Regions from separate parts of the Mesorhizobium sp. M0040 genome, predicted to be linked through region 2. Evidence: predicted binding sites of a transcription regulator. Region 2 holds the regulator's gene; each other region holds the start of a gene.

Region 1 (7,156 bases), on a different contig from region 2:
ATAGAGGTCGTTGACTTGCTTGAACCGGTCAAGGTCAAGCAGCAGGAGCGCCAGATGTCCATCCTTGCCGCCACGATCCATCGAGGCGAATTCTGCTTCCAGCCGGGAAGAAAAGCTCCGCCGATTGGCAAGCCCGGTAAGCGGATCGAAATGCGCGAGGCGGAGGATCTCTTGTTCTGCCTTCTTGCGCTCACGGATGTCGCGAACGGCAAGCACCGTATGAGGCCTGCCGCAGTAGGTGATTTTCCTGGCGATCAGCTCGACAGGAATTCTCGCCCCGTCGCTGCCCCTTAACTTCGCTTCCTGCGCCTGTTCGCCGAAGCCGGACATATCGGCTGCGCTCTGTCCGTCGAAAAGCTCGCCGAATTGCATCGTGTTCAGGGTGGCTGTCGCTGTTCCGGTCAGCTTCGCCATACTGTCATTGGCGCTGACAATGCGGGTGCCATCGCAAACGATCAGACCTTCCACCGCCGCATTGGCGAGATCGTGCATGCGATCGGCCTCGAGCTTCTGGCGGCGAAAGCGCAGGTCGATCCACAGCGCGGCACCCGATAGCACAAGGATTATCAGGCTGGCGACCGCTGCGGCAAAGGCCTGGGAAATGGGCTCGATGGAATGTTCGGATATTTCAATCGAGGAATCCGGAATGATCGACACCGCGGCCATCGCGATGAAATGCAAGCTGCAAATCGCCAGCGTCAAAAGCGCGGCGCCGCCGAAAGTCGCGAGCGCTGACGGACGGCGCAAGACGACAAGGAGCGCCAGTGCCGCGAGGGTCACGCCGGCCAGAAGCGATATCGCGACAAGGAGCAGGTTCCATACGACCCGGCCTTCGACCTCGAAAGCTGCCATGCCGATGTAGTGCATCGTCGCGATGGCGCCGCCCAGAATGGCGCCACCGACGAGGAAATGGTCGATGCCGCGGCGCAAGGTGGCGACCCACATCCCAAGCGCGGTCATGATAACGGCGGCGGCAAGCGAAAAGGCGGATAATCCCGGATTGTATGCGTTCGGTATTCCCGGCGTAAACGCGGTCATGGCGATGAAATGCGTCGCCCATATGCCGAACCCGGTCGAGGCCGCGGCGATCATCAGCCAGACAAGCCGGTTTCGCTCGGTCGATCGGCCGACATGCTTAAGGAGATTAACCGCTGAAAAGCAAGAAATTCCACAGACGAGTGCGGCAAGCGCAACCAGTCTCGGATCGTGCTGACTTACAATACAATTATAGACCGTCAGCATCCTGGTTCACTCGGTCTGCCAAAACTAACAGGGGAGGTGTGACTGATTAGCTCTTGGAGATTTTAACGAATGGTTAACCCGCGGGCCATGAGGCGGGTCTTTTCGGGGGAAAACCGACGCCGCTGCGCCGAAAGACGGTGATGTGATTTCTGGCGCCCGGTTTAGGTAGCGAGTGGCCTTTAGGAAGGAATGATGTTCATTGATCCGCAATAAAACCGTTGTCCGATTGTCATCAGCGCCACATATTGGCTTTGCGGAAGTGCCCCTTTCGCCAATGACAAACGGGAGATGAAACATGAAGTTCTTCGGCTTTGCGGCCGGTATCGCCGCCACCGTGACCCTGCTTTCCACCACCTCCGCCTTCGCCGTCACGCAGATCAGCTGGTGGCACGCCATGACCGGCGCCAACGCCGAGGTCGTCGCCAAGATCTCCAAGGATTTCAACGCCAGCCAGAGCGACTATGAGCTCGTTCCGGTGTTCAAGGGCACCTATCCGGAGACGCTGAATGCCGGCATCGCTGCCTTTCGTGCCGGGCAAGCGCCCGATATCCTCCAGGTGTTCGACGTCGGCACCGGCGTGATGATGGCGGCCGAGGGTGCGATAAAGCCGGTGGCCGATGTGATGACCGGCGCCGGGATGACTTTCGACAAGAGCCAGTATCTGCCCGGCATCGTCGGCTATTATTCGAAGCCGGACGGCACCATGCTATCGTTCCCCTACAACTCTTCCTCGCCGATCCTCTACTACAACAAGGACATCTTCCAGAAGGCAGGCCTCGACGTGAACAATCCGCCCAAGACGTGGAACGAGGTGTGGGAAGCTGCCAAGAAGATCAAGACGAGCGGCGCCGCCCCTTGCGGCTATACCTCGACCTGGCTGACCTGGATCCACCTGGAGAATTTCGCGGCGTGGAATGACGTGCCTTGGGCCACCCAGCAGAATGGCCTGGCTGGAGGTGATGTCGAACTCAAGATCAATGCGCCGATTTTCGTCAACCACTTCCAGGCGCTAGCTGACCTGGCCAAGGACGGCACGTTCAAATATGGCGGACGCACCTCCGAAGCCAAGCAGATATTCCTCGCCGGCGAATGCGGCATCTTCACCGAATCGTCGGGCGGCCTCGGCGATATCGTCAAGTCCGGCATGAACTATGGCATCGGCCAGCTTCCCTATGATACCGACGCCAAGGGCGCACCACAGAACACGACGCCGGGTGGTGCCAGCCTGTGGGTGTTCGGCAACAAGTCGGACGAGGAATACAAGGGCGTCGCGGCCTTCTTTGCCTATCTGTCCAAGACCGATGTGCAGGAATATCTGCACCAGAAGTCGGGATACCTGCCAGTGACGCTCGCCGCATACGAGGCGACCAAGAAATCAGGCTTCTATGACAAAAACCCCGGCCGCGAGACACCCATCCTGCAGATGACAGGCAAGGCGCCGACCGACAACTCGAAGGGCGTGCGCCTGCCGAATCTGCCGCAGGTGCGTGATATCCAGAACGAGGAGTTGGAGAAGATGCTGGCCGGCCAGCAAACCGCTCAGCAGGCGCTCGACAATGCGGTTGCGCGCGGCAACGTCGCGATCAAGGAAGCGCTGGAGAACTGACGGGATTATCTCGGTTAGTCGGTTGGAATATCGCCCACGCGGGCTCGCGTGGGCGATACCTGGATAGCGAGGGAAATCAGCCTGTCTCCACGCGTCGTCTTTCCCAACAAGATCCTGCCCTACCTGCTGGTGGCGCCACAACTCGCCATCACCCTGGTTTTCTTCTACTGGCCGGCCGGTCAGGCGCTTTACCAGTCGATGCTCAGGCAAGACCCGTTCGGGCTGAAGAGCAGGTTCGTCTGGTTTGCCAATTTCCGGAAGGTGCTGGCCGATCCGGCCTACCTCAACTCGATCAAGGTCACCGTAGTGTTCTCTCTTGCGACCGCGATCGTTGCCATGGTTGTGGCCCTGCTGCTCGCGGTCATGGCCGAGAAGGCCGTGCGCGGCAAAGGCCTCTACCGCACACTGTTGATATGGCCTTACGCCGTTGCGCCGGCGATTGCCGGCATGCTTTGGCTTTTCCTGTTCAATCCCTCGATCGGCTCGTTGGCCTATTTGCTGAGAAGCCTCGGCATCGTATGGGACCCGCTGCTCAACGGCACCCACGCCATGATCCTGCTGGTGTCGGCTGCTGCCTGGAAGCAGATCAGCTACAACTTCCTGTTCTTCGTCGCCGGCCTGCAGGCGGTGCCGAAAACGCTGATCGAAGCGGCGGCCATGGACGGCGCCGGCGAAACCAAGCGCTTCTGGACCATCGTCTTCCCGCTGCTTGCGCCGACAACCTTTTTCCTGCTGGTCGTCAACACCGTCTATGCCCTGTTCGACACGTTCGGCATCGTTCATGCCGTCACCGGCGGCGGGCCGGGCAAGACGACCGAGACGCTGGTCTACAAGGTCTACAATGACGGCTTCGTCAATCTGATCCTGGGCGATTCGGCGGCGCAGTCGGTCATCCTGATGGCCATCGTCATTGCGCTCACAGCGATCCAGTTCCGCTATGTGGAACGCAAAGTCCATTACGGCTGAGGGCAGCGATGATCGGCCAGTCCCCGCTCCGCACCTTCATCGCCCATGCCGTGCTCATCCTCGGCATATTGATCGTGGCTTTTCCGATCTACTACACCTTCGTTGCCTCGACGCACACGCTGCAAACGATCCTCAGGCCGCCCCTGCCGCTCTTGCCCGGCGACCAGCTATGGAACAATTACAGCGAGGCGCTGTTCGGCGGCATCGGTCGTATCGGCGGGGTCAGCGTCGGCAGGCTGCTCCTCAACACCACGATCATGGCGCTCGGCGTTGCGGTGGGAAAGATCTTCATCTCGATCCTGTCGGCCTACGCGATCGTGTTCTTTCGCTTTCCGCTGCGCATGACCTTCTTCTGGCTGATCTTCATCACCTTGATGCTTCCAGTCGAGGTGCGCATCCTGCCGACCTACAAGGTGATGGTCGATCTCGGCATGATCGACACCTATGCCGGCCTGATCGTCCCGCTGATCGCCTCGGCCACCGCAACGCTGCTGTTTCGCCAGTTCTTCATGACCATACCGGGCGAATTGGTCGAGGCGGCGCGTGTCGACGGTGCCGGGCCATGGCGCTTCTTTTTCGATATTCTGGTGCCGCTGTCGCGGACAAACATCGCCGCGCTGTTCGTGATCCTCTTCATCTATGGCTGGACGCAGTATCTTTGGCCGCTGCTCGTCACCAACAGCAACGACATGAACACCATCGTCATCGCGCTGAGAAAGATGGTTTCCTTCGCCGATGCCGACACCCAATGGCACCTCGTGATGGTCACGGCAATGCTGGCCATCGTGCCGCCGATCCTGGTGGTCGTGCTGATGCAACGCTGGTTCGTGCGCGGTCTGGTCGAATCCGAAAAGTGAGAAGCCGATGGCGACCGTGGATCTGAAGGATGTCAGGAAAATCTATCCCAGCGGCGTCGAGGCCGTGAAGGGCGTTTCCATCGCCATTCCCGACAAGGAGCTTTGCGTGCTGGTCGGCCCCTCCGGCTGCGGCAAGTCTACGCTGCTGAGGATGATCGCCGGGCTGGAGACGATTTCTGCCGGTACAGTCGCCATCGACGGCAAGGTGGTCAACGCCATTGGCCCGACCGAGCGCGACATCGCCATGGTGTTCCAGAACTACGCGCTCTACCCGCATATGAAGGTCTATGACAACATGGCCTATGGCCTGCGCAATCGCGGCACGCCCAAGGACGAGATCGACAGCAGGGTGCGCTCGACCGCCAAGGTGCTGGAGCTTTCGGCGCTGCTCGACCGGCGCCCGCGCGAGCTTTCCGGCGGCCAGCGCCAGCGTGTTGCCATGGGCCGCGCCATCGTGCGCAACCCGAAAGTCTTCCTGTTCGACGAACCGCTGTCCAACCTCGATGCGAAATTGCGCGGGCAGATGCGCATCGAGATCAAGAATCTGCAGCGCTCGCTTGGCGTCACCTCGGTTTATGTCACGCACGACCAGCTTGAGGCGATGACGCTGGCCGACATCCTCGTCGTCATGAACGCCGGCCTGGTCGAGCAGACCGGCGCGCCGCTTGATGTGTACGAGAAACCGGCCTCGACCTTCGTCGCTTCGTTCATAGGCGCACCGCCGATGAATCTGCTGGCGCTCACAGGGGCCTCCCCAAGCTCGGTATTGGCGGACGGTACTGTGATTGGCTTGGCGCCTCGACAGGGCAAGGCAGTGACACTAGGCTTTCGTCCGGAGGACGCCGACATCACCTTCGCGGCAGAGGCGCCGGCCGGCGCGCTCGCGCTGCCGGCAACAGTGGAAGCGGTCGAACCGGTCGGTGCCGAAAGCTTTCTCCATTGCGTGGCAGCCGGCAGCCGCATCGTGGTGCGCGTCTCAGGCCGCGCCAGCGCCAAGCCAGGCGACCAATTGCGCGTCGTGGCCAGGTCCGAAAAGCTGCATTGGTTCGATCAGGCGGGCAAACGGGTCGATTGAAGTCGGCCTTGCGCAAAACCGTTCAGGCAAACACATGCGCCTTGCCCGACACGGTCAGCCGGACGATCTCGCCGATCGCCGGCGCGTCCATGCCCGGCTTGCGCAGGATCAACGGCGTATTGCCGATGGCGGCGGCGTCGGGCGGATCGGGGCTGTTCAACAGACGCACCGCGATGGTGCACATCGAGCCGGCGAATTCCGATTCCGTCACCTCGCCGAACAGCATGTCCGGCGTGCCGGACATGCCTTCACGCGATGTGCGTTTCAGCAACACCTGCTCCGGCCGCAGCATGATGCGGGCGACGTCGCGCCGCTCCGAGCTGTCGACAGCGATGCGGCCGAGCGGCGAGATGGCGAAGCCATCGGCGATCCTTGCCGGCAGGACGATGGCGTCGCCAAGGAACTCGGCGACCATCCTGTCCTTCGGCTTGAAATAGAGCTCGCGCGGCGTGCCGACCTGCGAGAATTTGCCGTCGCGCATCACCGCGACCTGGCTGGCGAATGACAGCGCCTCGGCCTGGTCGTGGGTGACCAGGATGGTGGTGATGCCGGCGGTTTCAAGGAGCTCGGCCACGGCCTTGCGCATCGAGGCGCGCAGGCCGGTGTCGAGCGCCGAGAACGGCTCGTCGAGCAGCATCAGCCGCGGCTTCATGGCCATGGCGCGGGCGAGCGCGACGCGCTGCTGCTGGCCACCGGAGAGTTCGTGCGGACGGCGCTTCAGGATACCTTTGTCCAGCCCGACGACATAGGCGAGCTCGGCGATGCGCTCACTGCGCTTTTCCTCGTGACGGCCCATGCCGAAGCCGATATTGGCGGCGATGCTCAGATGCGGGAATAGAGCGCCGTCCTGCGCCACCAGCCCGATGCCGCGGCGATGCGCCGGCACGGCCGTGTCGCCATCGGCCAGCACCTCGCCATCAAGCACGATGCGGCCCTGGTCCGGCGCCTCGAAGCCGGCGATCAGTCGCAGCAAGGTGGTCTTGCCGCAACCGGACGGCCCGACGATTGCCGTACGGCTGCCGCTGGCCACGCTGAGGTCGACGCCGGCAAGTGCTGCGACGGGCCCGTAGTGCTTGTGGATGCCGCTCAGCTCGAGAAAGCTCATCGCCCGGCCATCCGCTTCGACTGGACGTAGAGCAACCAGGTCAAAGGCAGCGACATCGCCACCATGATCAGGGCATAAGGCGCCGCCGACGCATAGTCGATCTCGCCGCTATAGGACCAGAACGCCATGGCCAGCGTGCGGGTGCCGTTGGGCGCCAGCATCTGGGTTGCGGTCAATTCGTTCATGATACCCAGCGCGACCAACGCCATGCCGGCTGCGGCGCCCGGCGCCGACAGGCGGATGGTCGTCGACCACAGCGCCTTGAGCGGCGACCGGCCGAGGCTGGAGGCGGCGCGTTCGAGCTC
Region 2 (7,156 bases):
TCATGATCAGCCCTACGGCTACAGCCATCAGCACGGGTATGGCGATGCCATGGGCGATGAACAGCCCGCCTTCGGGAACGGTTATATTGTTGGCCGCCGCATATCTGTTCACGATGCCGACCGGCCAAGGATAGGAATTGGCAAGCCATATGGCGCCCGTGATGACAAGGCAAGTGACGGCCCCGAGGAACGTCTCGGCCCAGATCGGGCGTAACGGGAAGCGGAACCGCTTGCGCTGCACCCGCCCGTTGAGCAGCATGAACACAACCGCCAGGCACGCGACAATTCCGACGATCCAGCTCCATCGCGCACCGATCGAACCCGTCGGTCCGCCGCCCATCAGCTGGAAAGTGGCATCAAGCGGCGCAATCGTCTGCCCACTGGCGACCCACCATGCGGCACCCCGCCAGACCAGAAGGCCGCCCAGCGTCACGATGAAGGCCGGCACCTCGAGATAAGCGATGATGTATCCCTGGAACGCTCCGATCAGAAGGCCAAGCGCCAGGCCGATGGCCAGCGCCAGGATCCAGATCCAGGGGTTGCCTAATTGCAGACCGACCATTCGCACCAGGAAATGCACCTGCGCAAAACCCATGACCACGCCGATCAGGCCTTCGGCGGAGCCGACCGACAGGTCGATATTGCGCATGACGATAACCAGCACCATTCCGGCGGCCATTATGGCCACGGCCGAAGTCTGTACCGACAGGTTCCAGAGATTGCGTGGCGTCAGGAAGGTCCGGCTGTCGAAGTCGAACGGATTGACGCCGAGCCGTACGCTAGAAATGACATGCAGGCCGACCCAGATGACCAGCAGCGCGCCGACCATGCCGAGCATGCGCGTGTCGAGTTCGGTTGCCTTGAGAAATCGGGCAACGATGCCGAGCTCGGATTCCCGTGCCCGGTCTGCCGTGCTGTCGACCGGCGTGTTGGACGTCGTGTCGGTCATGATGTTTCTCCCGCCGGGTTGCCGTCTGCCGCGGATGCCGGAAGCAGCCTAGAAGTTATCCGCCGGAAGCGGAAAAACAACTCTTGTTGAAAAAACGCCGCGGCGAGCGGCCGCGGCGTTCGGACTTCTCGGAAACGTCGGCTCAGTTGCAGACTGCAACAGTGCCAGCCGTCACGCCGGCGCAGACCTCTTCTTTCTTGATCCAGCCGGCGTCGATGACGACGTTGAGGTTGTCCTTGGTGATGGCGACCGGGGTCAGGAACAGCGACTTGACGGTATTGCCGCCGGGCGTGGTGAAATCCTTCACGCGGGCAATGTCGGTCATCTGCTTGCCGTCGGCCAGTTGCGAGGCGATCTCGGCGGCATTCTTGCCGAGCTCGCGCGCATCCTTCCACACCGACACGGTCTGTGTGCCGAGCGCGATGCGGTTCAGCGCGGCGTGGTCGCCGTCCTGGCCCGAAACCGGAACCGATCCGGCCAGCCCTTGCGCTGTCAGCGCGGCGACGACGCCGCCGGCAGTGCCGTCATTAGCGGCGACCACGGCATCGACCTTGTTGTCGTTGGCGGTCAGGAACTGTTCCATGTTCTTCTGAGCGTTGGCCGGCAGCCAGCCGTCCGTATAGGCCTCGCCGACATTCTTGATCTTGCTGCCGTCGATGGCCTCCTTCAGCACCTCCATCGAACCGGCAAACAGGAAATCGGCATTCGGATCGGAACCCGAACCCTTGATGAAGACGTAGTTGCCTTCCGGCTTCACCTTGAAGACTTCGCGGGCCTGCATGCGGCCGACTTCCTTGTTGTCGAAGGTCAGATAGAACACGTCCTTGTTCTCGATCAGCCGGTCATAGCCGACGACCGGGATGCCTTCGTCCAGTGCCTTCTGCACGGCCGGCCCGATGGCCGAGGCGTCCTGCGCCAGGATGATCAGTGCGCTGGCGCCCTGCGAGATCAGGCTCTCGACGTCGGTGAGCTGCTTGCCGGGGTTGGACTGTGCGTCGGCGGAAATATACTTGTCGCCTGCGGCCTCGATGGCCGCCTTCATTGCGGCCTCGTCGGTCTTCCAGCGCTCTTCCTGGAAGTTCGACCAGGAAACGCCGATGACCTTGTCTTTAGCCTGCGCCACCGACGCCAGCGCCAGCGTCATGGCGACACCCGCCAGAATGGCGGTCGTGAATTTCTTCATCATATCCTCCCTGCGCCGCGTACGGCGTGACCAATTGGCTCAAAGACCAGCTTAGAAGCTCTAATTTTTTCGAGCCTCGAAAAAATACTGGCCCGATCTCCGGCTGCTGTCAACATCGATTCTGATGGATTTTGATGACTCTGCGAGTTTTTTCGAGCGTCGGAATAAACGATGACAGCGCCACCTGCATCTGACACTATTTGCCTGCATCCGACACTATTTGTCGGACATTACCGACGGCTTCCGGTTCATGAGCGGCCGCGGCAACCGGGAGGAAAGCAAAACAATGTCGGTCGGAATCCGCCATGACGATTTGCGCCGGCGCAACCGGGCGATGGTGATCTCGGCGGTGCGCCGGGCCGGCCAGCCATCGCGTACTGAGATCGCAGCTACCACCGGCCTCAGTCATTCGACCATATCGGCGATCTCTTCCGACCTGATACGGGAAGGCATCCTCGCCGAGAGCAAGGCAAGTGAGCCCGTTTCGTTGAAACGCGGTCGTCCGCAGGTCGGCCTCGCCCTCAACCCGGAAGCGGCGGCGGTGTTGACCGTGGTGTTGTCGCTGAATTTCCTGTCGGCCGCCATTATCGACTATACGGGACAGGTGGTCGCCGAGGAACAGCGCCGGCTGGACACGCTGACCATGCCGCGCGACGAGCTGATCCGTGAATGCATGGCCATCGTCCGGCGCCGGCTACAGGATCCAGACCTTGACGTCCGCTGTGTCGCCCGCATCGCCCTGGCGATTCAGGGCATTACCGACTCCCCTGCACGCGCCATGCTGTGGTCGCCGATCACGCCGCAGACCGACATCGCCTTTGCCGACATGCTGGAGGACGAATTCGGCATCCCGGCAACGGTGGAGAACGACTGCAACATGATGGCGGTGGCTTTGCGCTGGCGCAATCCGGATCGGTATCGCGACGATTTCATCGCCATCCTGCTTTCGCATGGCATCGGCATGGGGCTGGTGCTGAAGGGCGAACTGTTCACCGGGACGCATTCCTCGGGCGGCGAATTTGGCCACATGATCCATCGTCCGGGCGGCGCGCTCTGCCGTTGCGGGCGGCGCGGCTGCATCGAGGCCTATGCCGGCAACTACGCCATCTGGCGCAACGCCAGGCAGATGAGCGACGACAGCGAACCGGTCGCCGACGTCAGCGACGCCGACATGCGAGCACTGGCGGCCCGGGCGCGCGAGAAAGATGGGCCGGAACGCGAGGCCTACCGCAAGGCCGGCGAGGCGCTGGGTTTCGGTCTCGGCTCGCTGTTCGCGCTGATCGATCCGGCACCGGTCGCGATGGTCGGCGCCAGTGCCGCCGCCTTCGATCTGATCGAGCCGGCCTTGCGGAAGGCAATCGCCCAGACCGCCGGCGGCCAGCATTCAGGCTCGATCTCCTTCGATACAGAGCCGAACGAATTGCCGCTGATCCGCGAAGGCTGCGCGATGCGGGCGTTAAGCTTCGTCGACCAGGAGATTTTCGCGCCGGGCGCGCAAATGAGGCCCAGCGTCAGAAAGAACGTAGCCTGACCAGGCGGGTCAATCTTCCCTGATCGCATAGCCGGCACCGCGGATGGTGCGGATGACATCCGGCATCCGGCCGTTGTTGACGGCTTTGCGCAGCCGCCCGACATGCACGTCGACGGTGCGTTCGTCGATGTAGATTGTCTCGCCCCAGACATTATCGAGTAACTGGCTGCGCGAGAAGACACGGCCCGGATGCCGCATCATGAACTCGAGCAGCCGGAATTCGGTCGGCCCGAGCCTGATTTCGCTCTTCTTGCGATAGACCCTGTGCGATTCGCGATCGAGCACGATGTCGCCGACCTTCAGCACGCTGGACAGCACTTCCGGCTTGGCGCGCCGCAGCAGCGCCTTGACCCTGGCCATGAATTCCGGTGTCGAAAACGGTTTGACCAGATAGTCGTCGGCGCCGGTCGAAAGACCGCGCACCCGGTCGCTCTCCTCGCCGCGCGCGGTCAGCATGATGATCGGCAGCCGCTCGGTTTCGGGGCGCACCCGCAACCGACGACAGAGCTCGATGCCGGAAACCGCTGGTATCATCCAGTCGAGCACCAAAAGGTCGGGCACATTCTCCTGCAAACGGATCTCGGCTTCGTCGCCGCGTGTCACCACCTCGACCTGGTAGCCTTCGGATTCGAGATTGTAGCGGAGCAGCACACCCAACGGCTCCTCGTCCTCCACCACCATTATGCGTGGTGCGATCATCGGCTGGGCACCCCCATCATGTCACCGGTGCGGACATTGTCGTTTCGTCCTGCTTCGGACGATTGACCGGCAATTGCTCGCCGGTCAGCACATAATACGCATTTTCGGCGATGTTGGTGACATGGTCGCCGATCCGCTCCAGATTCTTGGCGCAGAACAGCAGGTGCGTGCAAGCGGTGATGTTGCGCGGATCTTCCATCATGTAGGTCAAGAGCTCGCGGAACACGGACGTGTATTTGACGTCGATGCGCTCGTCGGCGGCACGCAGCTTGGCCAACGCGGCCGCATCGCCTGCAGCATATTCCTCGATGACACCCTGCACCTGGATGAGAACCAGCTGCGCCATCGCGTCGATGGAATGCGACAGGTCCCGCGGCGTGGCGCTGAGGCCGACCGCACTCACGCGCTTGGCGATATTCTTGGCAAGGTCGCCGATGCGTTCGAGGTCGCCCGCCATGCGGATCGCTCCGACCACATGGCGAAGATCGTGGGCCATCGGCTGGCGTTTGGCGATCAGGGTGATGGCGCGGTCGTCCAGTTCGCGTTGACGCGCATCCATGATGGCGTCGTCGGAAACGACGCGTTGCGCCAGCACGTTGTCGGAATTCAACAGGGCCTTGGTCGCCCCGCCGACCATCGAACCGGCGAGGTCGGCCATGTCGCGGATCAGCTTGCTGATCTGCTCGAGATCCTCGTCGAAAGAAGCGACTGTGTGTTCGCCCATGGTCCTGTCCTCATATGCATGATCGGAACGGCTCAGCCGAAGCGGCCGGTGATGTAGTCCTGCGTGCGCTTCTCGCGGGGCGACGTGAAGATCTTCTCGGTCCGGTCGAACTCGACCAGTTCACCCAGATACATGAAGGCGGTCTGGCGCGACACGCGCGCCGCCTGCTGCATGTTGTGGGTGACGATGACGATCGTGTAGTCGGCTTGCAATTCGTCGATCAGTTCCTCGATCTTGGCAGTCGACAGCGGGTCGAGGGCCGAAGCCGGTTCGTCGAGCAGAATGACTTCCGGCTTCACGGCCACGGTGCGGGCGATACAGAGCCGCTGCTGCTGGCCGCCGGACAGGCTCAAGCCGCTGGCGTTGAGCTTGTCCTTGACCTCGCTCCACAGCGCGGCGCGCTTCAACGCCTGTTCGACGCGGCCGTCCATCTCGGACTTGCCGAGGTTCTCGTAGAGCCTGACGCCGAAGGCGATGTTCTCGTAGATCGACATCGGGAACGGCGTCGGCTTCTGGAACACCATGCCGATCTTGGTCCTGAGGAGGTTGAGATCCTGCGACCGGTCGAGAATGTTCTTGCCGTCGAGCAGCACCTGGCCCTCGGCCGTCTGTTTTGGGTAGAGCTCATAGATGCGGTTGAACACACGCAGCAGCGTCGATTTCCCGCAGCCCGAAGGGCCGATGAAGGCCGTGACACTGCGCTCAGGCAGAGACAGGCTGATGTCCTTCAGCGCCTTGCTCTGGCCGTAGTAGAAGTTGAGATTCTTGACCTCGATCTTCGTCTTCTCGGCGACCGTTTCGGCCATCGTCATGTCTGGGGACAACATCTGTGTCATCTGTCCTCTCTGCGTCCGGTAAGGCTGCGGGCGAGGATGCTCAAGCCCAGAACCGTCAGGGTGATTATGAGTGCGCCGGTCCACGCCAGTTGCTGCCATTCCTCGTAAGGGCTGAGAGCGAACTGGAAGATGGTCACCGGCAGGCTGGCCATCGGCGCGTTGATATTGCTGCTCCAGAACTGGTTGTTGAGCGCGGTGAAGAGCAGCGGCGCCGTCTCGCCGGAAATGCGTGCTATCGCCAGCAATATGCCGGTGACGATGCCGGACAATGCGGCGCGGTAGGCGACCGAACGGATCACCACCCAGCGTGGCGCGCCGATCGCGGCACCGGCTTCACGCAACGCGTTCGGCACCAGGTTGAGCATGTCTTCAGTGGTGCGCACGACCACCGGAATGACCAGGATGGCAAGCGCAACGGCGCCGGCAATGGCCGAGAAATGTCCCATTGGCCGCACCATCAGCTCGTAGACAAACAAGCCGATGATGATCGACGGCGCCGACAACAGGATGTCGTTGATGAAGCGGACGACGGTGGTGATGCGCGAAAAGCGTCCATACTCGGCCATGTAGGTTCCCGCCAGCACGCCGATCGGCGTGCCGACGACAACGGCGATGATCGTCATCAGCAGGCTGCCCGCGATGGCATTGAGCAGGCCGCCGGCCTCGCCCGGTGGTGGCGTCATCTCGGTGAAGACCGCGAACGAAAGCCCGGCTGTGCCCTTATAGACCAGTGCGCCGAGGATGAGCGCCAGCCAGGCAAGCCCGATGCCGGCGGCGACGACGCAAAGCGCCATCATCACCGAATTCCTGGCTTTGCGGCGGCTGTGGAGCGATGAGGATGTCGACATCGGTCAGGCTCCCGTACGGGCGTCGATCCGCATCAGCATGTAGCGGGCGGCGGCAAGGATCAGGAAGGTGATGACGAAGAGGATCAGGCCGAGCGAAACCAGCGAGGAGGTGTAGAGGTCGCCGTCGGCCTCGGTGAATTCATTGGCGATGGTCGCCGAGATCGTCGTGCCCGGCGCGAACAGGGAGGCACTGATGCGGTGGGCGTTGCCGATGACGAAGGTCACCGCCATGGTCTCGCCGAGCGCCCGGCCGAGGCCAAGCATGACGCCGCCCATGATGCCGATGCGGGTATAGGGAATGACCACGCGCCGGGTCACTTCCCAGGTCGTGCAACCGATGCCATAGGCCGATTCCTTCAGCACCGCCGGCACCGTATCGAAGACGT
Region 3 (7,156 bases), on a different contig from region 2:
AACTCCATCCGGCCCCAACGCTGGAACCGGGCAGGACCATCCTCGAACTCCGCGGGCTGGAAAAGCGCTATCCCGGCACCCATGCGCTGAAGCCGGTCGATCTCGCCTTCAAGGCCGGCGAGATCCACGCCATCGTTGGCGAGAACGGCGCCGGCAAATCCACCCTGATCAAGCTTCTTACCGGCGTCATGCCGCGCACCTCCGGCGACGTCATCTGGGAGGGCAAGCCTGCCGCATTGGCAACGCCGCATGAGGCGATGGCGCTCGGCATCAATGCCGTGCATCAGGAAGTCGTCCTATGCCGCCATCTCACCGTCGCCGCCAACATGTTCCTCGGCGAGGAGGATTCCCGCTTCGGCATCCTGCAGCAGCGGGCGATGGTCAGGCAGGCGCAGAAGATCATCGACGATCTCGGCTTCGACCTGCCGGCGCATGTCATGCTGGGTGACCTGACCATCGGCCAGCAGCAGTTGATCGCCGCCGCCCGCGCCACGGTGCGCGGCACCAAATTCCTGATCTTCGACGAGCCGACCGCCTATCTTACCCGCAAGGAGGCCGACCAGCTGTTCACGCTGATCCGCCGGCTGAAGGGCGAAGGCGTCACCATCATCTACATCAGCCATCGCATGGAAGAAGTGTTCGAGCTCGCCGACCGCGTCTCGGTGCTGCGCGACGGCACGCTGGTCGGCACCAGGAACATTGCCGAGACCAATGACGCCGAGCTGGTCAAGATGATGATCAACCGCTCGATCGAGCAGGTCTACCACAAGGAGCATTTCACCCCCGGCGCGACCATCGTCGAAACCAGGAACCTGTCCGGCAAGGGTTTCGAAAATGTCTCGATGTCCGTCCGCGCCGGCGAGATCGTCGGCCTCTACGGCCTGATCGGCGCCGGGCGCAGCGAGTTCGTCACCACGCTCTATGGCCGGCACCGCAAATCGGCCGGCCAGATCCTGTGGGAGGGCAAGGAGGTCAAGGTCAATTCCGAACACGACGCGATCAGGCTCGGCATGGCGCTGGCCCCGGAAAGCCGCCGCGACCAGGGCCTCTGCCTCAACCTGCCGGTCGGACTCAACCTCAATCTGCCGATCTACAAGCGCATCTCGAGCAATCTGCTGATCTCCCGCGCGCAGGAAAAGGCGCAAGCCGATCGCCAGATCGCCGACCTGCGCATCAAGACGCCGACGCGCGGCGCGCTGGCCTCCAGCCTGTCCGGCGGTAACCAGCAGAAGATCGTCATCGGCAAATGGCTCGCCCATGGCGCCAAGCTATTCATCTTCGACGAGCCGACTGTCGGCGTCGACGTCGGCACCAAGGCCGAGATCTACCGCCTGTTCGGCGCGCTGTTGTCCAAGGGAGCCGGCATCATCCTGATCTCGTCCTACCTGCCCGAGGTCTATGAACTCGCCGACACGCTGCACGTGTTCCGGCGCGGCAAGCTGGTGGCCACGCACGGCTTTCGTACCGCTGACCACGAGGAGATCCTCACCCAGGCGCTGGCCGAGAAACAAGAAAAACCGGGAGGACGGATATGAGCACCGAGGCGATCGCTGCCGAAAGGCCGAAACGCAACTACAACGCCCTGTTCGGGCTGACACTGCTGGCGCTGCTGGTTCTTTTATGGATCATCCTGTCGGTGGCGACGCCGAGCTTCGCCTCCGCCAACAACATCTCCAACCTGTTGCGGCAAGGGTCGATGATCGCCATCCTGGCGGTCGGCCAGACCTTCGTCATCATCACCGGCGGCATCGACCTTTCCGTCGGCGCCGTGGTCGGCTTCGCCACCGTCATCGTCGCGATGCTGATCAACGCCGGCACACCGGTTTTCCTCGCCATCCTGATCACCTTGCTGGTCGGCGTCGCCATCGGCATGTTCCATGGGTTCGGCATCGTCAAGATGGGCCTGCCGCCCTTCATCATCACTCTGGCAACGCTGACCTCGCTGCGCGGCATCGGTCTGTTGATGACCAATGGCAACTCGATCTCGATCAACAACGACGCCTTCCAGACGTTCTCGCGCAGTTCCTTCGCCGGCGTCCCCAATCTGTTCTGGATGGTGATCCTGGTCGGCATCCCAGCCTACATCTTCCTGCACCACAGCCGCTGGGGCCGCTATCTGTTCTCGGTCGGCTCCAACGCCGAGGCGTCGCGCCTGTCAGGCGTCAACGTCCAGCGCACCATCTACATGGCCTACACGCTGTCGGGCCTGTGTGCGGCCTTCGTCGGCGTGCTGCTTGCCTCGCGCATCGGCATCGGCAATCCGACGCAGGCCGAGGGCTGGGAATTGCAGGCGATCGCCTCCTCGGTGATCGGCGGCACCTCGCTGTTCGGCGCTGTCGGCTCAGTGCACGGGCCGCTGCTCGGCGCCTTCATCCTTGCCACCATCAACAACGGCGCCAATCTGCTCAACGTCAACGCGTTCTGGCAGCGCATCATCACCGGCGTGCTGATCATCGTCATCGTCTATTTCGACGGGCTGCGCCGCCGCGGCAAATAGACTGCCTCCCAACAACCGCCGGCCTCGCGACGGCGGTGCCATGAACCGACTGGATTGAAGCATGAAAGCCGTCGTCTGCCGCTCGCCCGGCGAACTTGTCCTCGAAGATCGTCCGGCGCCTGGCGCGCCCCCCGCCGGCTGGGCGCTGGTCGCCGTCAGCCATGTCGGCATCTGCGGCACCGACTATCACATCTTCGAAGGCAAGCACCCGTTCCTCGCCTATCCCCGCATCATGGGCCACGAGGTTTCCGGCACCGTGATCGAGGTTGGCGAGGACGTCGATCTCGCCGTCGGCGAAGCGGTGATCGTCAATCCCTATCTCGCCTGCGGCAAATGCATCGCCTGCCGGCAAGGCAAGCCGAATTGCTGCGTCAGGATCGAGGTGCTCGGCGTCCACCGCGACGGCGCCATGTGCGAGCAGATCCTGGTGCCGGCGCAAAATCTTTATCCGGCAAACGGCTTGTCGCTGGCCGATGCCGCCGCCGTCGAATTCCTTGCGATCGGCGCCCATGCCGTGCGGCGCTCGCTGGCTGATCCAGGAGCGCGCACGCTGGTCATCGGCGCCGGCCCGATCGGGCTCGGCACGGCGCTGTTCGCCCGCATCGCCGGGCTCGATGTGACGCTGCTCGACATGAGCGCTGAACGGCTTGGCTTTGCCGAAAGCGAACTCGGCTTCGCGACGCTCGACGGCTCGCGAGGCACCGCTGCCGACCTGGTGCGGGAAGCAACCGGCGGCGACGGCTTCGACGTGGTTTTCGATGCCACCGGCAACACCCGGTCGGTGCAGTCGGCCTTCGCCCATGTCGCGCATGGCGGGGCGCTGGTCCTGGTCAGCGTCGTCAAGGACGACATCGCCTTTTCCGATCCCGAATTCCACAAGCGCGAGATGATGCTGATCGGCAGCCGCAACGCCCTGCGAGCCGATTTCGACCATGTCGCCGCCTCGATCCGCAACGGCGCGCTGCCGCTGGCAAAGCTGGTCACCCACCGCACCACGCTTGGCGAGACGCCGCACGACCTCGCCCGCTGGGCGCATGAGAAGTCCGGCCTGATCAAGGCCGTCATTCAAGTCGGATGATGCCAGGGCTGCCGCATCTCAGAGCGCCGACAATTTGAGCTCGATCCGCTCGGCCGGGAAGCGCGACTCCGAAAACTGTATCGGCTGACCGTCGGGCGTGACGTTGACGGCGACCGTCACCAGCACGATGGCGCCGGGCTGCAGCTCGAGGTCCGCAAGGTCGGCGGCATCGGCATGGCGCGCCGACAGCACGGTCGATTGCCTGAGATAGTCGTCGATGCCGAAACGTGCCAGCGATGCGGTGATCGAACCGGTTTCCGCCATGGCGGCATCGATGCCGGCAAAGCGCCTGGCATCGAACCAGCCGGCCGCGCGGGACACCGGCATTCCATCGGCTTCGCCGCGCGTTTCCAGGCGTATCACATCGGCCCCCGTCGCAAGGCCTAAGCCCTCTGCGACACGACGGTTGGCCGGCTCGATCGATGACGCGAGCAAGGTGATATGCCGCTCGGACGCCTGTCCTTGCAATCCCTCGGAAAAGCGGGTGCGGGCGCCGATCGGATAAGACAGCCGCTTGCGCGACAGCACGAAGGTGCCGCGCCCCTGCTCCGCCCTGAGCACACCCTCCTGCACCAGCGCTGCGATAGCGCTACGCACCGTGTGGCGGTTGACGCCATAGCGTCCGGCCAACGCGATCTCCGGCGGCAGCGCGGCATTCTCGGGAAAATCGCCGGCGGCGATCGAATGCAGGATCTGGTCGGCGATCTGCCGCCACAGCGCGACACCGCTGCGCCGCTCGATGCTGTTGGCTTGTCCGATCATCTCCCGCCCCAATTCCTCGCGCCGATCTTTTGGCCCGTGTCACGTGCCCGTCATGGACACGCGCTAGATAATGGATATAATTTGTATAGTTGTCTATATCAATAGACAAATGAACGCAGACGAGGAGCACCGGCCATGCGAGGACGGGAAGCGCGAGAGCAGGCCGAGCGCAAGGCCGTGATGGCGACGCTGGCGCAATCGGCCGGCGACGACATCGTCCGCCTCTGGGACGAAGCCGGTCTGCCTTGCGAAGCGGAACTTCTGCGTGGCCCCGAAACCGGCCTGGTTACGGTACGCGGCCGCATCGGCGGCGGTGGTGCCCCTTTCAATGTCGGCGAGGCGACGGTCACCCGTGCCACGGTGCGGCTTGCGTCCGGCCATGTCGGCCACTGCTACGCGCTCGGCCGCGACAAGCAGAAGGCAAGGCTGGCGGCAATCGCCGATGCGCTGTGGCAGGACCCGGCCCACCGCAATGAGGTCGAGATCAGGATCGTTGCGCCATTGCAGGCGGCACTGGCCAAGGCGCGTGAACAGCGCCGCGCCGAGACGGCGGCGACCAAGGTCGATTTCTTCACCATGGTGCGCGGAGAAGACTGATGGATATCGCCACTCAATCCATTGAAGGCGGCTTCGCCGATCCGGTATTCAATGCCCAGACCGTATTCCGTGCCGTGATGGACGCGATGGCGCGGCCAGGCAGCGTGCAGCCGCTGCCGGCCCTCGCCCACCCCCCGGTGCCGCTGTCGGCCACCGCCGGCGCCGTTGCGCTGGCGCTGTGCGACAACGACACGCCGCTCTGGCTCGACCCGGCTTTGCAGGTGTCGGCGGTGAAATCCTGGCTTGGCTTCCATACCGGCGCGCCGCTGGCCAACACCCCGGCCGACGCGCATTTCGCGCTGATCGCCACGCCGGCCGAGATGATGGCGCTCGACGGGTTTTCGCAAGGCACCCAGGATTATCCCGATCGCTCCACGACGCTGATCCTCGAGGTCGGCGATCTCATCTCCGGCGCTGCGCTGGTGCTCGAAGGCCCGGGCATCGAGAAGACGGCGACGATCGCGCCGGCGCAAATGCCGCGCCATTTCGTCGAGCAATGGAAGCAGAACAACCAGCGCTTTCCCCGCGGTGTCGACATCGTCCTCGCCACCCCTGACAGCGTTGCCTGCCTGCCGCGCACGACGCGCATCAAGATGATGGAGGCGTAGCATGTATGTTGCGGTAAAGGGTGGCGAAGCGGCCATTCGCAACGCCCACAAACTGCTCGCCGACCGCCGGCGCGGCGATCGTTCGGTGCCCGCACTTCGCCTCGACCAGATCGTCGAGCAGCTGGCGCTCGGCGTCGACCGGGTGATGAGCGAAGGTTCGCTCTACGACAGGGAATTGGCGGCACTCGCCATCGTCCAGGCGCGCGGCGACATGATCGAGGCGATCTTCCTGGTTCGCGCCTATCGCACCACGCTGCCGCGTTTCGGCTACACCAGGGCGATCGACACCGGCACGATGCTGGTCGAGCGGCGGGTGTCGGCCACCTACAAGGACCTGCCCGGCGGCCAGTTGCTCGGCCCGACTTTCGACTACACCCACCGGCTGCTCGATCCCGAACTTGCCGCCGGCGGCGATGTCGCCGAGCCGGAACAGCGTGCAGGCGAAGCGGAGGCGATGCCGCGCGTCTCGGCCATCCTCGCCCGCGAAGGCCTGATCGAGCCCGACGGCGACATGCCCGGCGATCATGTCCCCGGCGACATCACCCGTGAGCCGCTCGAATTCCCGATGGCGCGCGACATCCGCCTGCAGGCGCTGTCGCGCGGCGACGAGGGATTTCTGCTGGCGCTCGGCTATTCCACCCAACGCGGCTATGCGCGCAACCATCCCTTCGTCGGCGAAGTTCGCATCGGCGAGGTCGAACTGGAACTGGACGTGCCGGAACTGCCCTTTGCCGTGTCGCTCGGCAGCATCCGCGTCACCGAATGCCAGATGGTCAACCAGTTCAAGGGCTCGGCCAAGGCGCCGCCGCAATTCACCCGCGGCTACGGCCTCGTCTTCGGCCAGAGCGAACGCAAGGCGATGGCCATGGCGCTGTGCGACCGCGCGCTGCGCGCCTCGGAGTTGGGTGAGGATGTCATCGCCGCCGCGCAGGACGAGGAGTTCGTCATCTCGCATTCCGACAATGTCCAGGCGACCGGCTTCGTCGAGCATCTGAAGCTGCCGCATTATGTCGACTTCCAGGCCGAGCTCGACCTCGTGCGCCGCATGCGCACCGAGCACGACGCCCGCGAAAATGCCGGCAAGGGCGAAGAGAAGAGGCAGGCAGCGGAATGACTTCAGTTAGCTCCACCACCGTGACCTCCCCCGTCTGGGGAATGGCCTCCGGATCCGCCGTAACCGCTACTGCCGCCAATGGTCTCGCCTTGCGCGCCTTCCCTCGGCTCAGGAAGAACCATTCTTCGAAGCACAAAGGCAACCACCCCGACGAACACCAGCAACAGGATTCCGAGGCGCATCCATCCGGTCGGGGTCATCGGAGCCCAGCCCCTTTTCCGTGTCCTGGAACTCAACTCGGTAGCACAGAGCGGAAGCGATCGCCATGACCGACATCGCCACCTACAACTTCGCCTATCTTGACGAACAGACCAAGCGGATGATCCGTCGGGCGATCCTCAAGGGCATCGCCATTCCTGGCTATCAGGTGCCGTTCGCCTCGCGCGAAATGCCGATGCCCTATGGTTGGGGCACCGGCGGCGTCCAGGTCACCGCTTCGATCATTGGCCCGGACGATGTGCTCAAGGTCATTGACCAAGGCGCCGACGACACCACCAATG
Region 4 (7,156 bases), on a different contig from region 2:
ATCGAAGATCGCTTCGGGCGCGGCCCGCGAATCGCAGCAGGCGACGATCATCGTTTCCGGTGCCTGGCCCTCCCGCGCCAGCGAGCGATAACGGCCGCTTTCGGTGAGATAGCGGCCATTCATGAAATTGCGGTAGCCGGTGAGAAGATGCTCGGGAAGATGGGGCATGGGCAGCGGTGGGAGCCTTTCCGGGTTAAAGGCACGGTTCAATCCCGAAAGGCTCTAGCGCATCGGCCTGAAAATCGGAACCGATTTTCGGAAGGCGGGATGGCGTGGTTTCGACGTGCCAGCCCGTATTTTGACACAGGTGGACGAACGCCGCCATTAATCGGCCTCAGAACCGCAGATTGGCGCCGGCGCGCAGTAGAAGCCAGTAGAACAGGCCGGTCGCGCCAACCGCCAGCAGCATCGCCAGGAAGAAGCCGCTGGGACTCTCGGCAAATGGCAGTCCGCCTGTGTTCATGCCGAAAATGCCGACGATCAGCGTTCCTGGCAAAAGCAGCGCGCTCATCACCGCCAGCGCCTTGAGGCTACGGTTCGATTCGTCGGCAAGCTCAGCCGCAAGCTCCTCCTGCAGCAGCCTTGCCCGGTCGTTGATCATGACGACCTCGCGGTCGAGCCGTTCAAGGCGCGCAGCAAGCCGGCGCAGAACTTCATGTGCGCCGGCGGAAAGGTTCCAGGCGGAACGGTCTTCATCCTGGAAAAGCGCTGCCAGGGCCGAGATCGGCCGATGCAGGGATACGGCAAGGCGGCGCACATCCTTCAGCTGCCGTCTTTCGTCGGCAAGCCGCTCGGTCACGAGATGATCCTCGACTGCATCCAGCCGCTTCGTTGCCGCGGCGAGCCGCAGGCTGGTGGTCTTGCAAAAAGCCATGACCAGCGTTTCGAACAGCTCGAATGCCGTGGGCGGCCGCAGCCCCGCGGCAAGGGCCGTGTGCACTTCCTCCACTGCCGCCAGCGGATGCCGGCGGCCGGTGACCAGCAGCCGTTCCGAGACCGCAAAATGCAATCTGCCGATGGTCGTCGACTGATGGGCGATCTCGCCATGCAGATCGGCCGAAATGCCGTGGACGACGCCATTCTCATGCGCCAGCACCAGGCTGTCCTCATGTCCTTCGAGGATTGCATGAGCCGACGCCGGCAGCGCGCAGGCATGGCTGATCCAGGAATGGGCGCGCCGGTCGACAAGGTCGACATGCAGCCAGACCCAGCCGTCCGGTAAGGCCAGCGCGGTTTCTATGTCTCGGGGCGCCAGCGATTCGGGAGCTTTGCCGGGAGCGGCATGATAGGCCCAGACCAGCCCGGGAGCATGATGCTGGTCGTCCGCGGCAAGCAATGTCAGATGCGATGCGTCATTCATGGCCGCCGCCGAAACGATGCACGTTTAGGTGATCCGGGCGGCGCCGGGGCCGGTGCCGCGACATTCTGGTCAAACCCTGCCCCCGCTCAGAACACCTGGCGGAAGATGACGAACAACACGAAGGCAAGACAGATGGAGACCGGAAGGGTCAGTATCCAGGCCATCAGCATGTTGCGCACCGTCGACCATTGCAGGCCCGAGCCGTTCGCCGCCATGGTGCCGGCAACGCCCGAGGACAGCACATGGGTGGTTGAGACCGGCAGGCCGAGATAGTCGGCCGATGCGATCGTCGCCATCGCGACAAGCTCGGCGGACGCACCCTGACCGTAGGTCAAATGGCTTTTGCCGATCTTCTCGCCGACGGTGACGACGATGCGCTTCCAGCCGACCATGGTACCGAGGCCGAGCGCCAGCGCGATGGCGACCTTGACCCAGAGCGGGATGAACTTCGTCGCGTTGTCGACCGCCTTATGGTAGGTCGTCACCGCCTTCAGGTCGTCTGCCTCCATCGGCAGCAGCTTCTTCTTGTCGATCAGCTTCAGCGCTTCACCGATAAGATAGATGTTGTTGCGGGCGTTGCTGACCAGCGTTGTCGGCAGCTTTTCCACGGACGGATAGGGCGACAACATGGCGCTGGTGTCGTGGATGAAGCTCTGCAGGGCAGGCGTGGTCTCGTCCTTCCAGGTCTTGGTGCGAACGGCGTTGCCGACCACGGTTGCCGCATCGGTCACGGCGACGCCGGGCTTGACGTATTTGCCGAATACCGTTTCGACCTGCGTCGCCGCCGATTTGTAACCTTCGAGATAGTTCACGTCCGGTGTGCGGTTGAGCGCGAAGGCGGTCGGCACGACGCCGATCAGGATGAGCATGATGAGGCCCATGCCCTTTTGCCCGTCATTGGAGCCGTGGGCAAAGCTGACGCCGGTGCAGGTGAAAATAAGCAGCGCCCGAATCCACAGCGGCGGCGGCGCGCTCGACTTCGGCGCCTCGTAAAGCTCGCGGTTCCTGACCAGCAGCTTCATCACCAGAAGCAGCAGTGCAGCCAGGCCAAAACCGACCAGCGGCGAGATCAGGAGCGACAGGCCGACATTGGACGCCTGCGACCAGTCGACGCCGCTGGTGACGGAGCCGGCCGGGGCCATGAACTGGTTGGCGAGACCGACGCCGATGATCGAACCGATCAGCGTGTGCGAGCTCGAGGCCGGCAGGCCGAGATACCAGGTTCCGAGATTCCACATGATCGCCGCGACCAGCAGCGCGAAGACCATGGCCAGCCCCGCGCTCGATCCGACCTGAAGGATCAATTCGACCGGCAGCAGCGATATGATGCCGAAGGCGACCGCCCCGCTGGCGGTAAGCACGCCGAGGAAGTTGAAGAAGCCGGACCACATCACTGCAAGCTCGGCCGGCATGGAATGCGTGTAGATCACCGTTGCCACCGCATTGGCAGTGTCGTGAAAACCGTTGACGAATTCGAAGCCGAGCGCGATCAGCAGCGCCAGCCCAAGTAGGATCCACGGCACCGCGACGGTGCTGGTCAGGTCCTGGCTGAGTGCGTAGCCGACATAGGCAAGGCCGCCCAGAATGATGACGGCAAAGGCCGGCAGAAACCATTTACCGGTGCCGTTTGGCCGGTCAAGCGGATGCTCCGGCCTTGGAATTCCTGCCTCGCTTGAAACAATATCTACCATACCCCACTCCTCCTGCCTTGCAGCAAAGAATGGGAGGACGCTATGTCGGCACGATGAAGCCTGTGTGACGGCAGGCACTTTGGGTTGACGCAACGGGCGATCGAAGCGACCGAGGCAATTGAACCCGGCCGGCGTAGACTATTCCGCGATGTCCAGCAGGGTCGATATCAGCAGCCGGCGCTCTTCGGCGGAGAGAATGTCCGAATCGAACAGGTTCATGCTGCGAAGCCCTTCGATGGCGAGATAGCAGACCAGCAGCGCCTTGAGGTTCGGCGTCTCCTCCTTCAGCCGCTCGAACACCTGCCGCCTGAACGATTTTATCGGCGTCAGGAAATCAGGATCCTCGGCAATCGCCGAAAATATCCAGGATGCCGACGGTTTCGATTCCTCGGCATGCTCAGCCGACAGCTTGATATAAGTTGCAAGCGGGCTTTCGCCGTTGACGCCGGCCGTGCGGGCGGACTCCAGGGCCTGCTCGAAGGCGCGCAGGTAATCCTCTACCAGCGCCTGCATCAATTTCGCCTTGGTCGGGAAATTGTAGAGAAGACCACCCTTCGACACGCCGGCACGGCTGGCGACCGCATCCAGCGACAGGCTGCCAGGACCCGTCTCGCGCGCCACGTCGGCGGCGGCGGCGAGAATCTTCTCGCGCGAATTTGCTCTGCGGACTTTCATCAAGCGTTCCCCATTCATTAGCTTAGGCGGAATTGACAAGACCGTCCAGACGGTACAGTAAGATCGCCGTCATTTGAAATTGGGACCAGTCACAGGTATGTGTTCCGGTCGTCCGACCGTTATGCTGGGCCGTGGCCGAGGGGACTGTTCGTGATCAAGCGCTTCATCATCGCCTTCATTCTGCTCGTGCTGGTGTGCGGCGGCATCGTCGGCTTCAACCTGTTTCGCGACAATGCGATCAAACAGTTCTTCGCCACCATGAAGCCGCCGGCCGCGACCGTGTCGACGGTCATCGTCAAACCGATGTCCTGGACGCCCGGCATCGAGGCGATCGGCACTGTCAGTGCCGTACGCGGCGTCGACCTGACGGTCGAAACCGCGGGCATCGTCAAGGACATCCTGTTCCATGCCAATCAGAAGGTCGCCGCCAACGCCGTGCTGCTGCAACTCGACGATGAAGTCGAGCGAGCCGACCTCGTGGCATCGAAGGCGCAAGCCACATCCGACCAGACGACGCTGATGCGCGCTCTTGAGCTGCAGAAGCGCGGGGTCGGCACCGACGCTACGCTCGACACAGCGCAGGCAGCAGCGTCGGTCTCCGCAGCGCAGGTAAACAAGCTGCAAGCGGTGCTCGACCAAAAGCAGTTGACGGCCCCTTTCAAGGGTACCGTCGGTATTCCGAAAATCGACATTGGCCAGTATCTCACACCCGGCACCGCCGTGGTGACCTTGCAGGACATGGACACGATGCGTGTCGATTTCACCGTCCCGGAGCAGCAGCTTCCGCAGCTGAAGATCGGACAGACGGTGCGGTTGGGCGTCGGCGGCGGCGACATGCCGTTCACCGGCAGCATCCGCGGTATCGATCCGAAGATCGACCCGACGAGCCGGCTGGTGACGGTGAGGGCGGAGGTCGGCAATCCCGAAGGCAAGCTGACGCCCGGTCAGTTCGTCCAGGTGCGCGTCGAACTGCCCGAGGAGAACGACGTGCTGGCGCTGCCGCAGACGGCGCTGACTTCCAGCCTGTACGGCGACTTCGTCTTCGTGGTGCGCCCGGCCAAATCCGCCGAAGCCAACGGCGCGGCGCCCGAGGCAAAGCCGGAAGAAAAGCCGGCTGCAGATGCTGCCAAGCCCGCAGCCGAAGCACCCGCGGCAAAACCCGAAGAAAAGCCGGCTGCTACCCCAGCCAAACCGGCAGAGGAAGCCAAGCCGGCAGCGGAAGAACAGAAGCCGCAGCTCGTGCTCGCCCAGGTGTTCGTCAAGCCAGGCCGCCGCAACGCCGGCCTGGTCGAGATCCTGGAGGGCATCGCGCCCGGCGATGAAGTCGTTACCGCCGGCCAGAACCGGCTCGCCAACGGCATGTCCGTTGCCGTCGACAACACGATCGATCCGAGCAAGCCAGGGAACCAGCAGGCAGCCCAGCAATGAGCTTTTCCGACCTCTTCATCCGCCGCCCGGTCCTTTCGACCGTGCTTGCCTGCATGATCCTGCTTCTGGGTTTTCAGGGCATCTTCAACCTTTCGATCCGGCAGTATCCAGAGGTTGAAGAAACGGCCATCACCATCACCACGGCCTATCCCGGCGCCAGCGCCGACCTGATCCAGGGGTTCATTTCCGCGCCGATCGCGCGTGCCGTCGCGTCGACCGAAAACATCGATTATGTGACATCGGCGAGCCGGCCGTCATCCAGCACCGTGACAGTGCAGATGAAACTCGGCTCCGACCCCGACGTCGCGCTGAACGAAGTCTTGTCGAAGGTGCAGAGCGTTCGCGGCGATCTGCCGGACGAAACCAAAGACCCGGTGATCGTCAAGGGCACCGGCCAGCAGTTCGCGATGATGTACATCTCGATGCAGAACCCGAACATGACGCCGGAACAACTCACCGAATATATCGAGCGCGTCGTGCGGCCGCGTATCTCGACGGTCGAAGGCGTCGCCGACGTGCAGATCTTCGGCGCAGCCGAATATTCGATGCGGGTCTGGATCGACCCGATCAAACTGGCGGCACGCGGCGTGACGGCGGCGGAAGTGCTGGCCGCCATCAACGAATCGAATTTCCTTTCCGCGCCCGGCGACACCGAAAACGAATATGTGGTTTCTTCGATCACCGTTCGCTCGACGCTGCAGACGCCGGAGGCTTTCGCCGCCCTTCCACTCCGGTCGAAGGACGGCAATGTGGTGAGACTGCGCGACGTGGCCCGCGTCGAACTCGCCGCGGCGAACACCGACACCAGGGTCAGCTTCAACGGCAAGCCCGGCATCTTTCTCGCTATCTTTCCGACGCCGGCCGCCAATCCGCTGACCACCGCGGCGGCAATCCACAAGATTGTGCCGACCATTCAGGAGACGCTGCCGCTCGGCATGACGATGGAGATCGTCTACGACTCAACCGAGCAGATCAGCGCGTCGATCGAGGAGGTATTCAAGACCATCGGCGAGGCGGTCGCCATCGTCATCGTCGTCATCCTGCTCTTCCTCGGCTCGTTCCGCTCGGTGCTGATGCCGATCGTGACCATTCCGCTGTCGCTGATCGGCGTCTGTTTCCTGCTGTTTTCAGTGGGCTATTCGATCAATCTTTTGTCGTTGCTGGCCATGGTGCTGGCGATCGGCCTTGTCGTCGACGATGCCATCGTGGTGGTGGAAAACATCCACCGCCACATGGAGGAAGACGGCTTGTCGCCGATGCAGGCGGCGTTCAACGGCATGCGGGAGATCTCGTCCGCCGTCGTCGCCATGACGATAACATTGGCCGCCGTGTTCGCGCCGCTGGCCTTCACCGGCGGCCTGACCGGCGCACTGTTTCGCGAATTCGCGGTGACGCTTGCCGGCTCGGTGGTGCTTTCGGGTGTCGTCGCCCTCACCATCACACCGATGATGTCGGCACGTATCCTGAGGTCCGGCTCGCACAGCCGCTTTCAGCGCATTGTCGACAATACGTTCGGGCGCGTCGAACACATCTATGAGCGGCTCGTCACCGGTTCGTTGAACTATCGCCCGGTGACGCTGATGATCGTCCTCGCGCTGGTCGCCACGACCGGTTTCATGTTCACCAAGACCTCGAGCGAACTGGCGCCGGAAGAGGACCAGGGTTTCCTGCTTTCGCTGGTGACCGCGCCGCGGTACGCGACGTCGGACTATACCGAAACCTACGTCAATCAGATACTCGGCCTGGTCAAGGATCTGCCCGAGACGCGGGCACAGTTCTCGGCGGTCGCCTTCGGTGGTGGCCAGACAAACAGCGCTTTCGTCGGCTTTGCGTTCAAGGACTGGGCTGACCGCACGCGCAACTCGAAGGAAATCCAGCAAGACATTACGGGCCGCCTGAGCAAGGTGGCGGGCGTCGAAGCTTTCGTCTTCGCGCCGCCGACGCTGCCCGGCTCCGGCGGCGGCCTGCCGATAACGATGGTCGTGCGCTCGACCGGCGACGC

What was found. The regulator PhoB, encoded in region 2, activates phosphate uptake and scavenging genes when phosphate is short. The targets are predictions, from matches to a motif close to TGTCATNNANCTGTCAT.
Region 1: ugpB (sn-glycerol-3-phosphate ABC transporter substrate-binding protein UgpB) is a predicted target of PhoB. The motif match lies at 1,459-1,475, and genes of this name have one in related genera.
Region 3: phnF (phosphonate metabolism transcriptional regulator PhnF) is a predicted target of PhoB. The motif match lies at 4,375-4,391, and genes of this name have one in related genera.
Region 4: NKJ91_RS27945 (inorganic phosphate transporter) is a predicted target of PhoB. The motif match lies at 3,105-3,121, and genes of this name have one in related genera.

What each region holds. Positions count from the first base shown of each region.
Region 1 covers NZ_JAMYVA010000019.1:61,673-68,828, reverse strand. The annotation lists gene NKJ91_RS18245 (bifunctional diguanylate cyclase/phosphodiesterase) at 1-1,242, opposite strand, end outside; gene ugpB (sn-glycerol-3-phosphate ABC transporter substrate-binding protein UgpB) at 1,538-2,848, shown strand; gene ugpA (sn-glycerol-3-phosphate ABC transporter permease UgpA) at 2,930-3,814, shown strand; gene ugpE (sn-glycerol-3-phosphate ABC transporter permease UgpE) at 3,823-4,671, shown strand; gene ugpC (sn-glycerol-3-phosphate ABC transporter ATP-binding protein UgpC) at 4,679-5,746, shown strand; gene NKJ91_RS18220 (ABC transporter ATP-binding protein) at 5,769-6,851, opposite strand; gene NKJ91_RS18215 (ABC transporter permease) at 6,848-7,156, opposite strand, start outside.
Region 2 covers NZ_JAMYVA010000046.1:25,232-32,387, reverse strand. The annotation lists gene NKJ91_RS27085 (sugar ABC transporter permease) at 1-949, opposite strand, end outside; gene xylF (D-xylose ABC transporter substrate-binding protein) at 1,092-2,132, opposite strand; gene NKJ91_RS27075 (ROK family protein) at 2,419-3,663, shown strand; gene phoB (phosphate regulon transcriptional regulator PhoB) at 3,673-4,362, opposite strand; gene phoU (phosphate signaling complex protein PhoU) at 4,379-5,086, opposite strand; gene pstB (phosphate ABC transporter ATP-binding protein PstB) at 5,119-5,922, opposite strand; gene pstA (phosphate ABC transporter permease PstA) at 5,919-6,770, opposite strand; gene pstC (phosphate ABC transporter permease subunit PstC) at 6,774-7,156, opposite strand, start outside.
Region 3 covers NZ_JAMYVA010000021.1:35,340-42,495, forward strand. The annotation lists gene NKJ91_RS18975 (sugar ABC transporter ATP-binding protein) at 1-1,535, shown strand, start outside; gene NKJ91_RS18980 (ABC transporter permease) at 1,532-2,497, shown strand; gene NKJ91_RS18985 (zinc-binding alcohol dehydrogenase family protein) at 2,559-3,575, shown strand; gene phnF (phosphonate metabolism transcriptional regulator PhnF) at 3,594-4,337, opposite strand; gene phnG (phosphonate C-P lyase system protein PhnG) at 4,473-4,934, shown strand; gene phnH (phosphonate C-P lyase system protein PhnH) at 4,934-5,542, shown strand; gene NKJ91_RS19005 (carbon-phosphorus lyase complex subunit) at 5,544-6,656, shown strand; gene NKJ91_RS19010 (alpha-D-ribose 1-methylphosphonate 5-phosphate C-P-lyase PhnJ) at 6,922-7,156, shown strand, end outside.
Region 4 covers NZ_JAMYVA010000050.1:28,622-35,777, reverse strand. The annotation lists gene NKJ91_RS27955 (carbonic anhydrase) at 1-168, opposite strand, end outside; gene NKJ91_RS27950 (transporter) at 335-1,360, opposite strand; gene NKJ91_RS27945 (inorganic phosphate transporter) at 1,447-3,051, opposite strand; gene NKJ91_RS27940 (TetR/AcrR family transcriptional regulator) at 3,190-3,726, opposite strand; gene NKJ91_RS27935 (efflux RND transporter periplasmic adaptor subunit) at 3,877-5,154, shown strand; gene NKJ91_RS27930 (efflux RND transporter permease subunit) at 5,151-7,156, shown strand, end outside.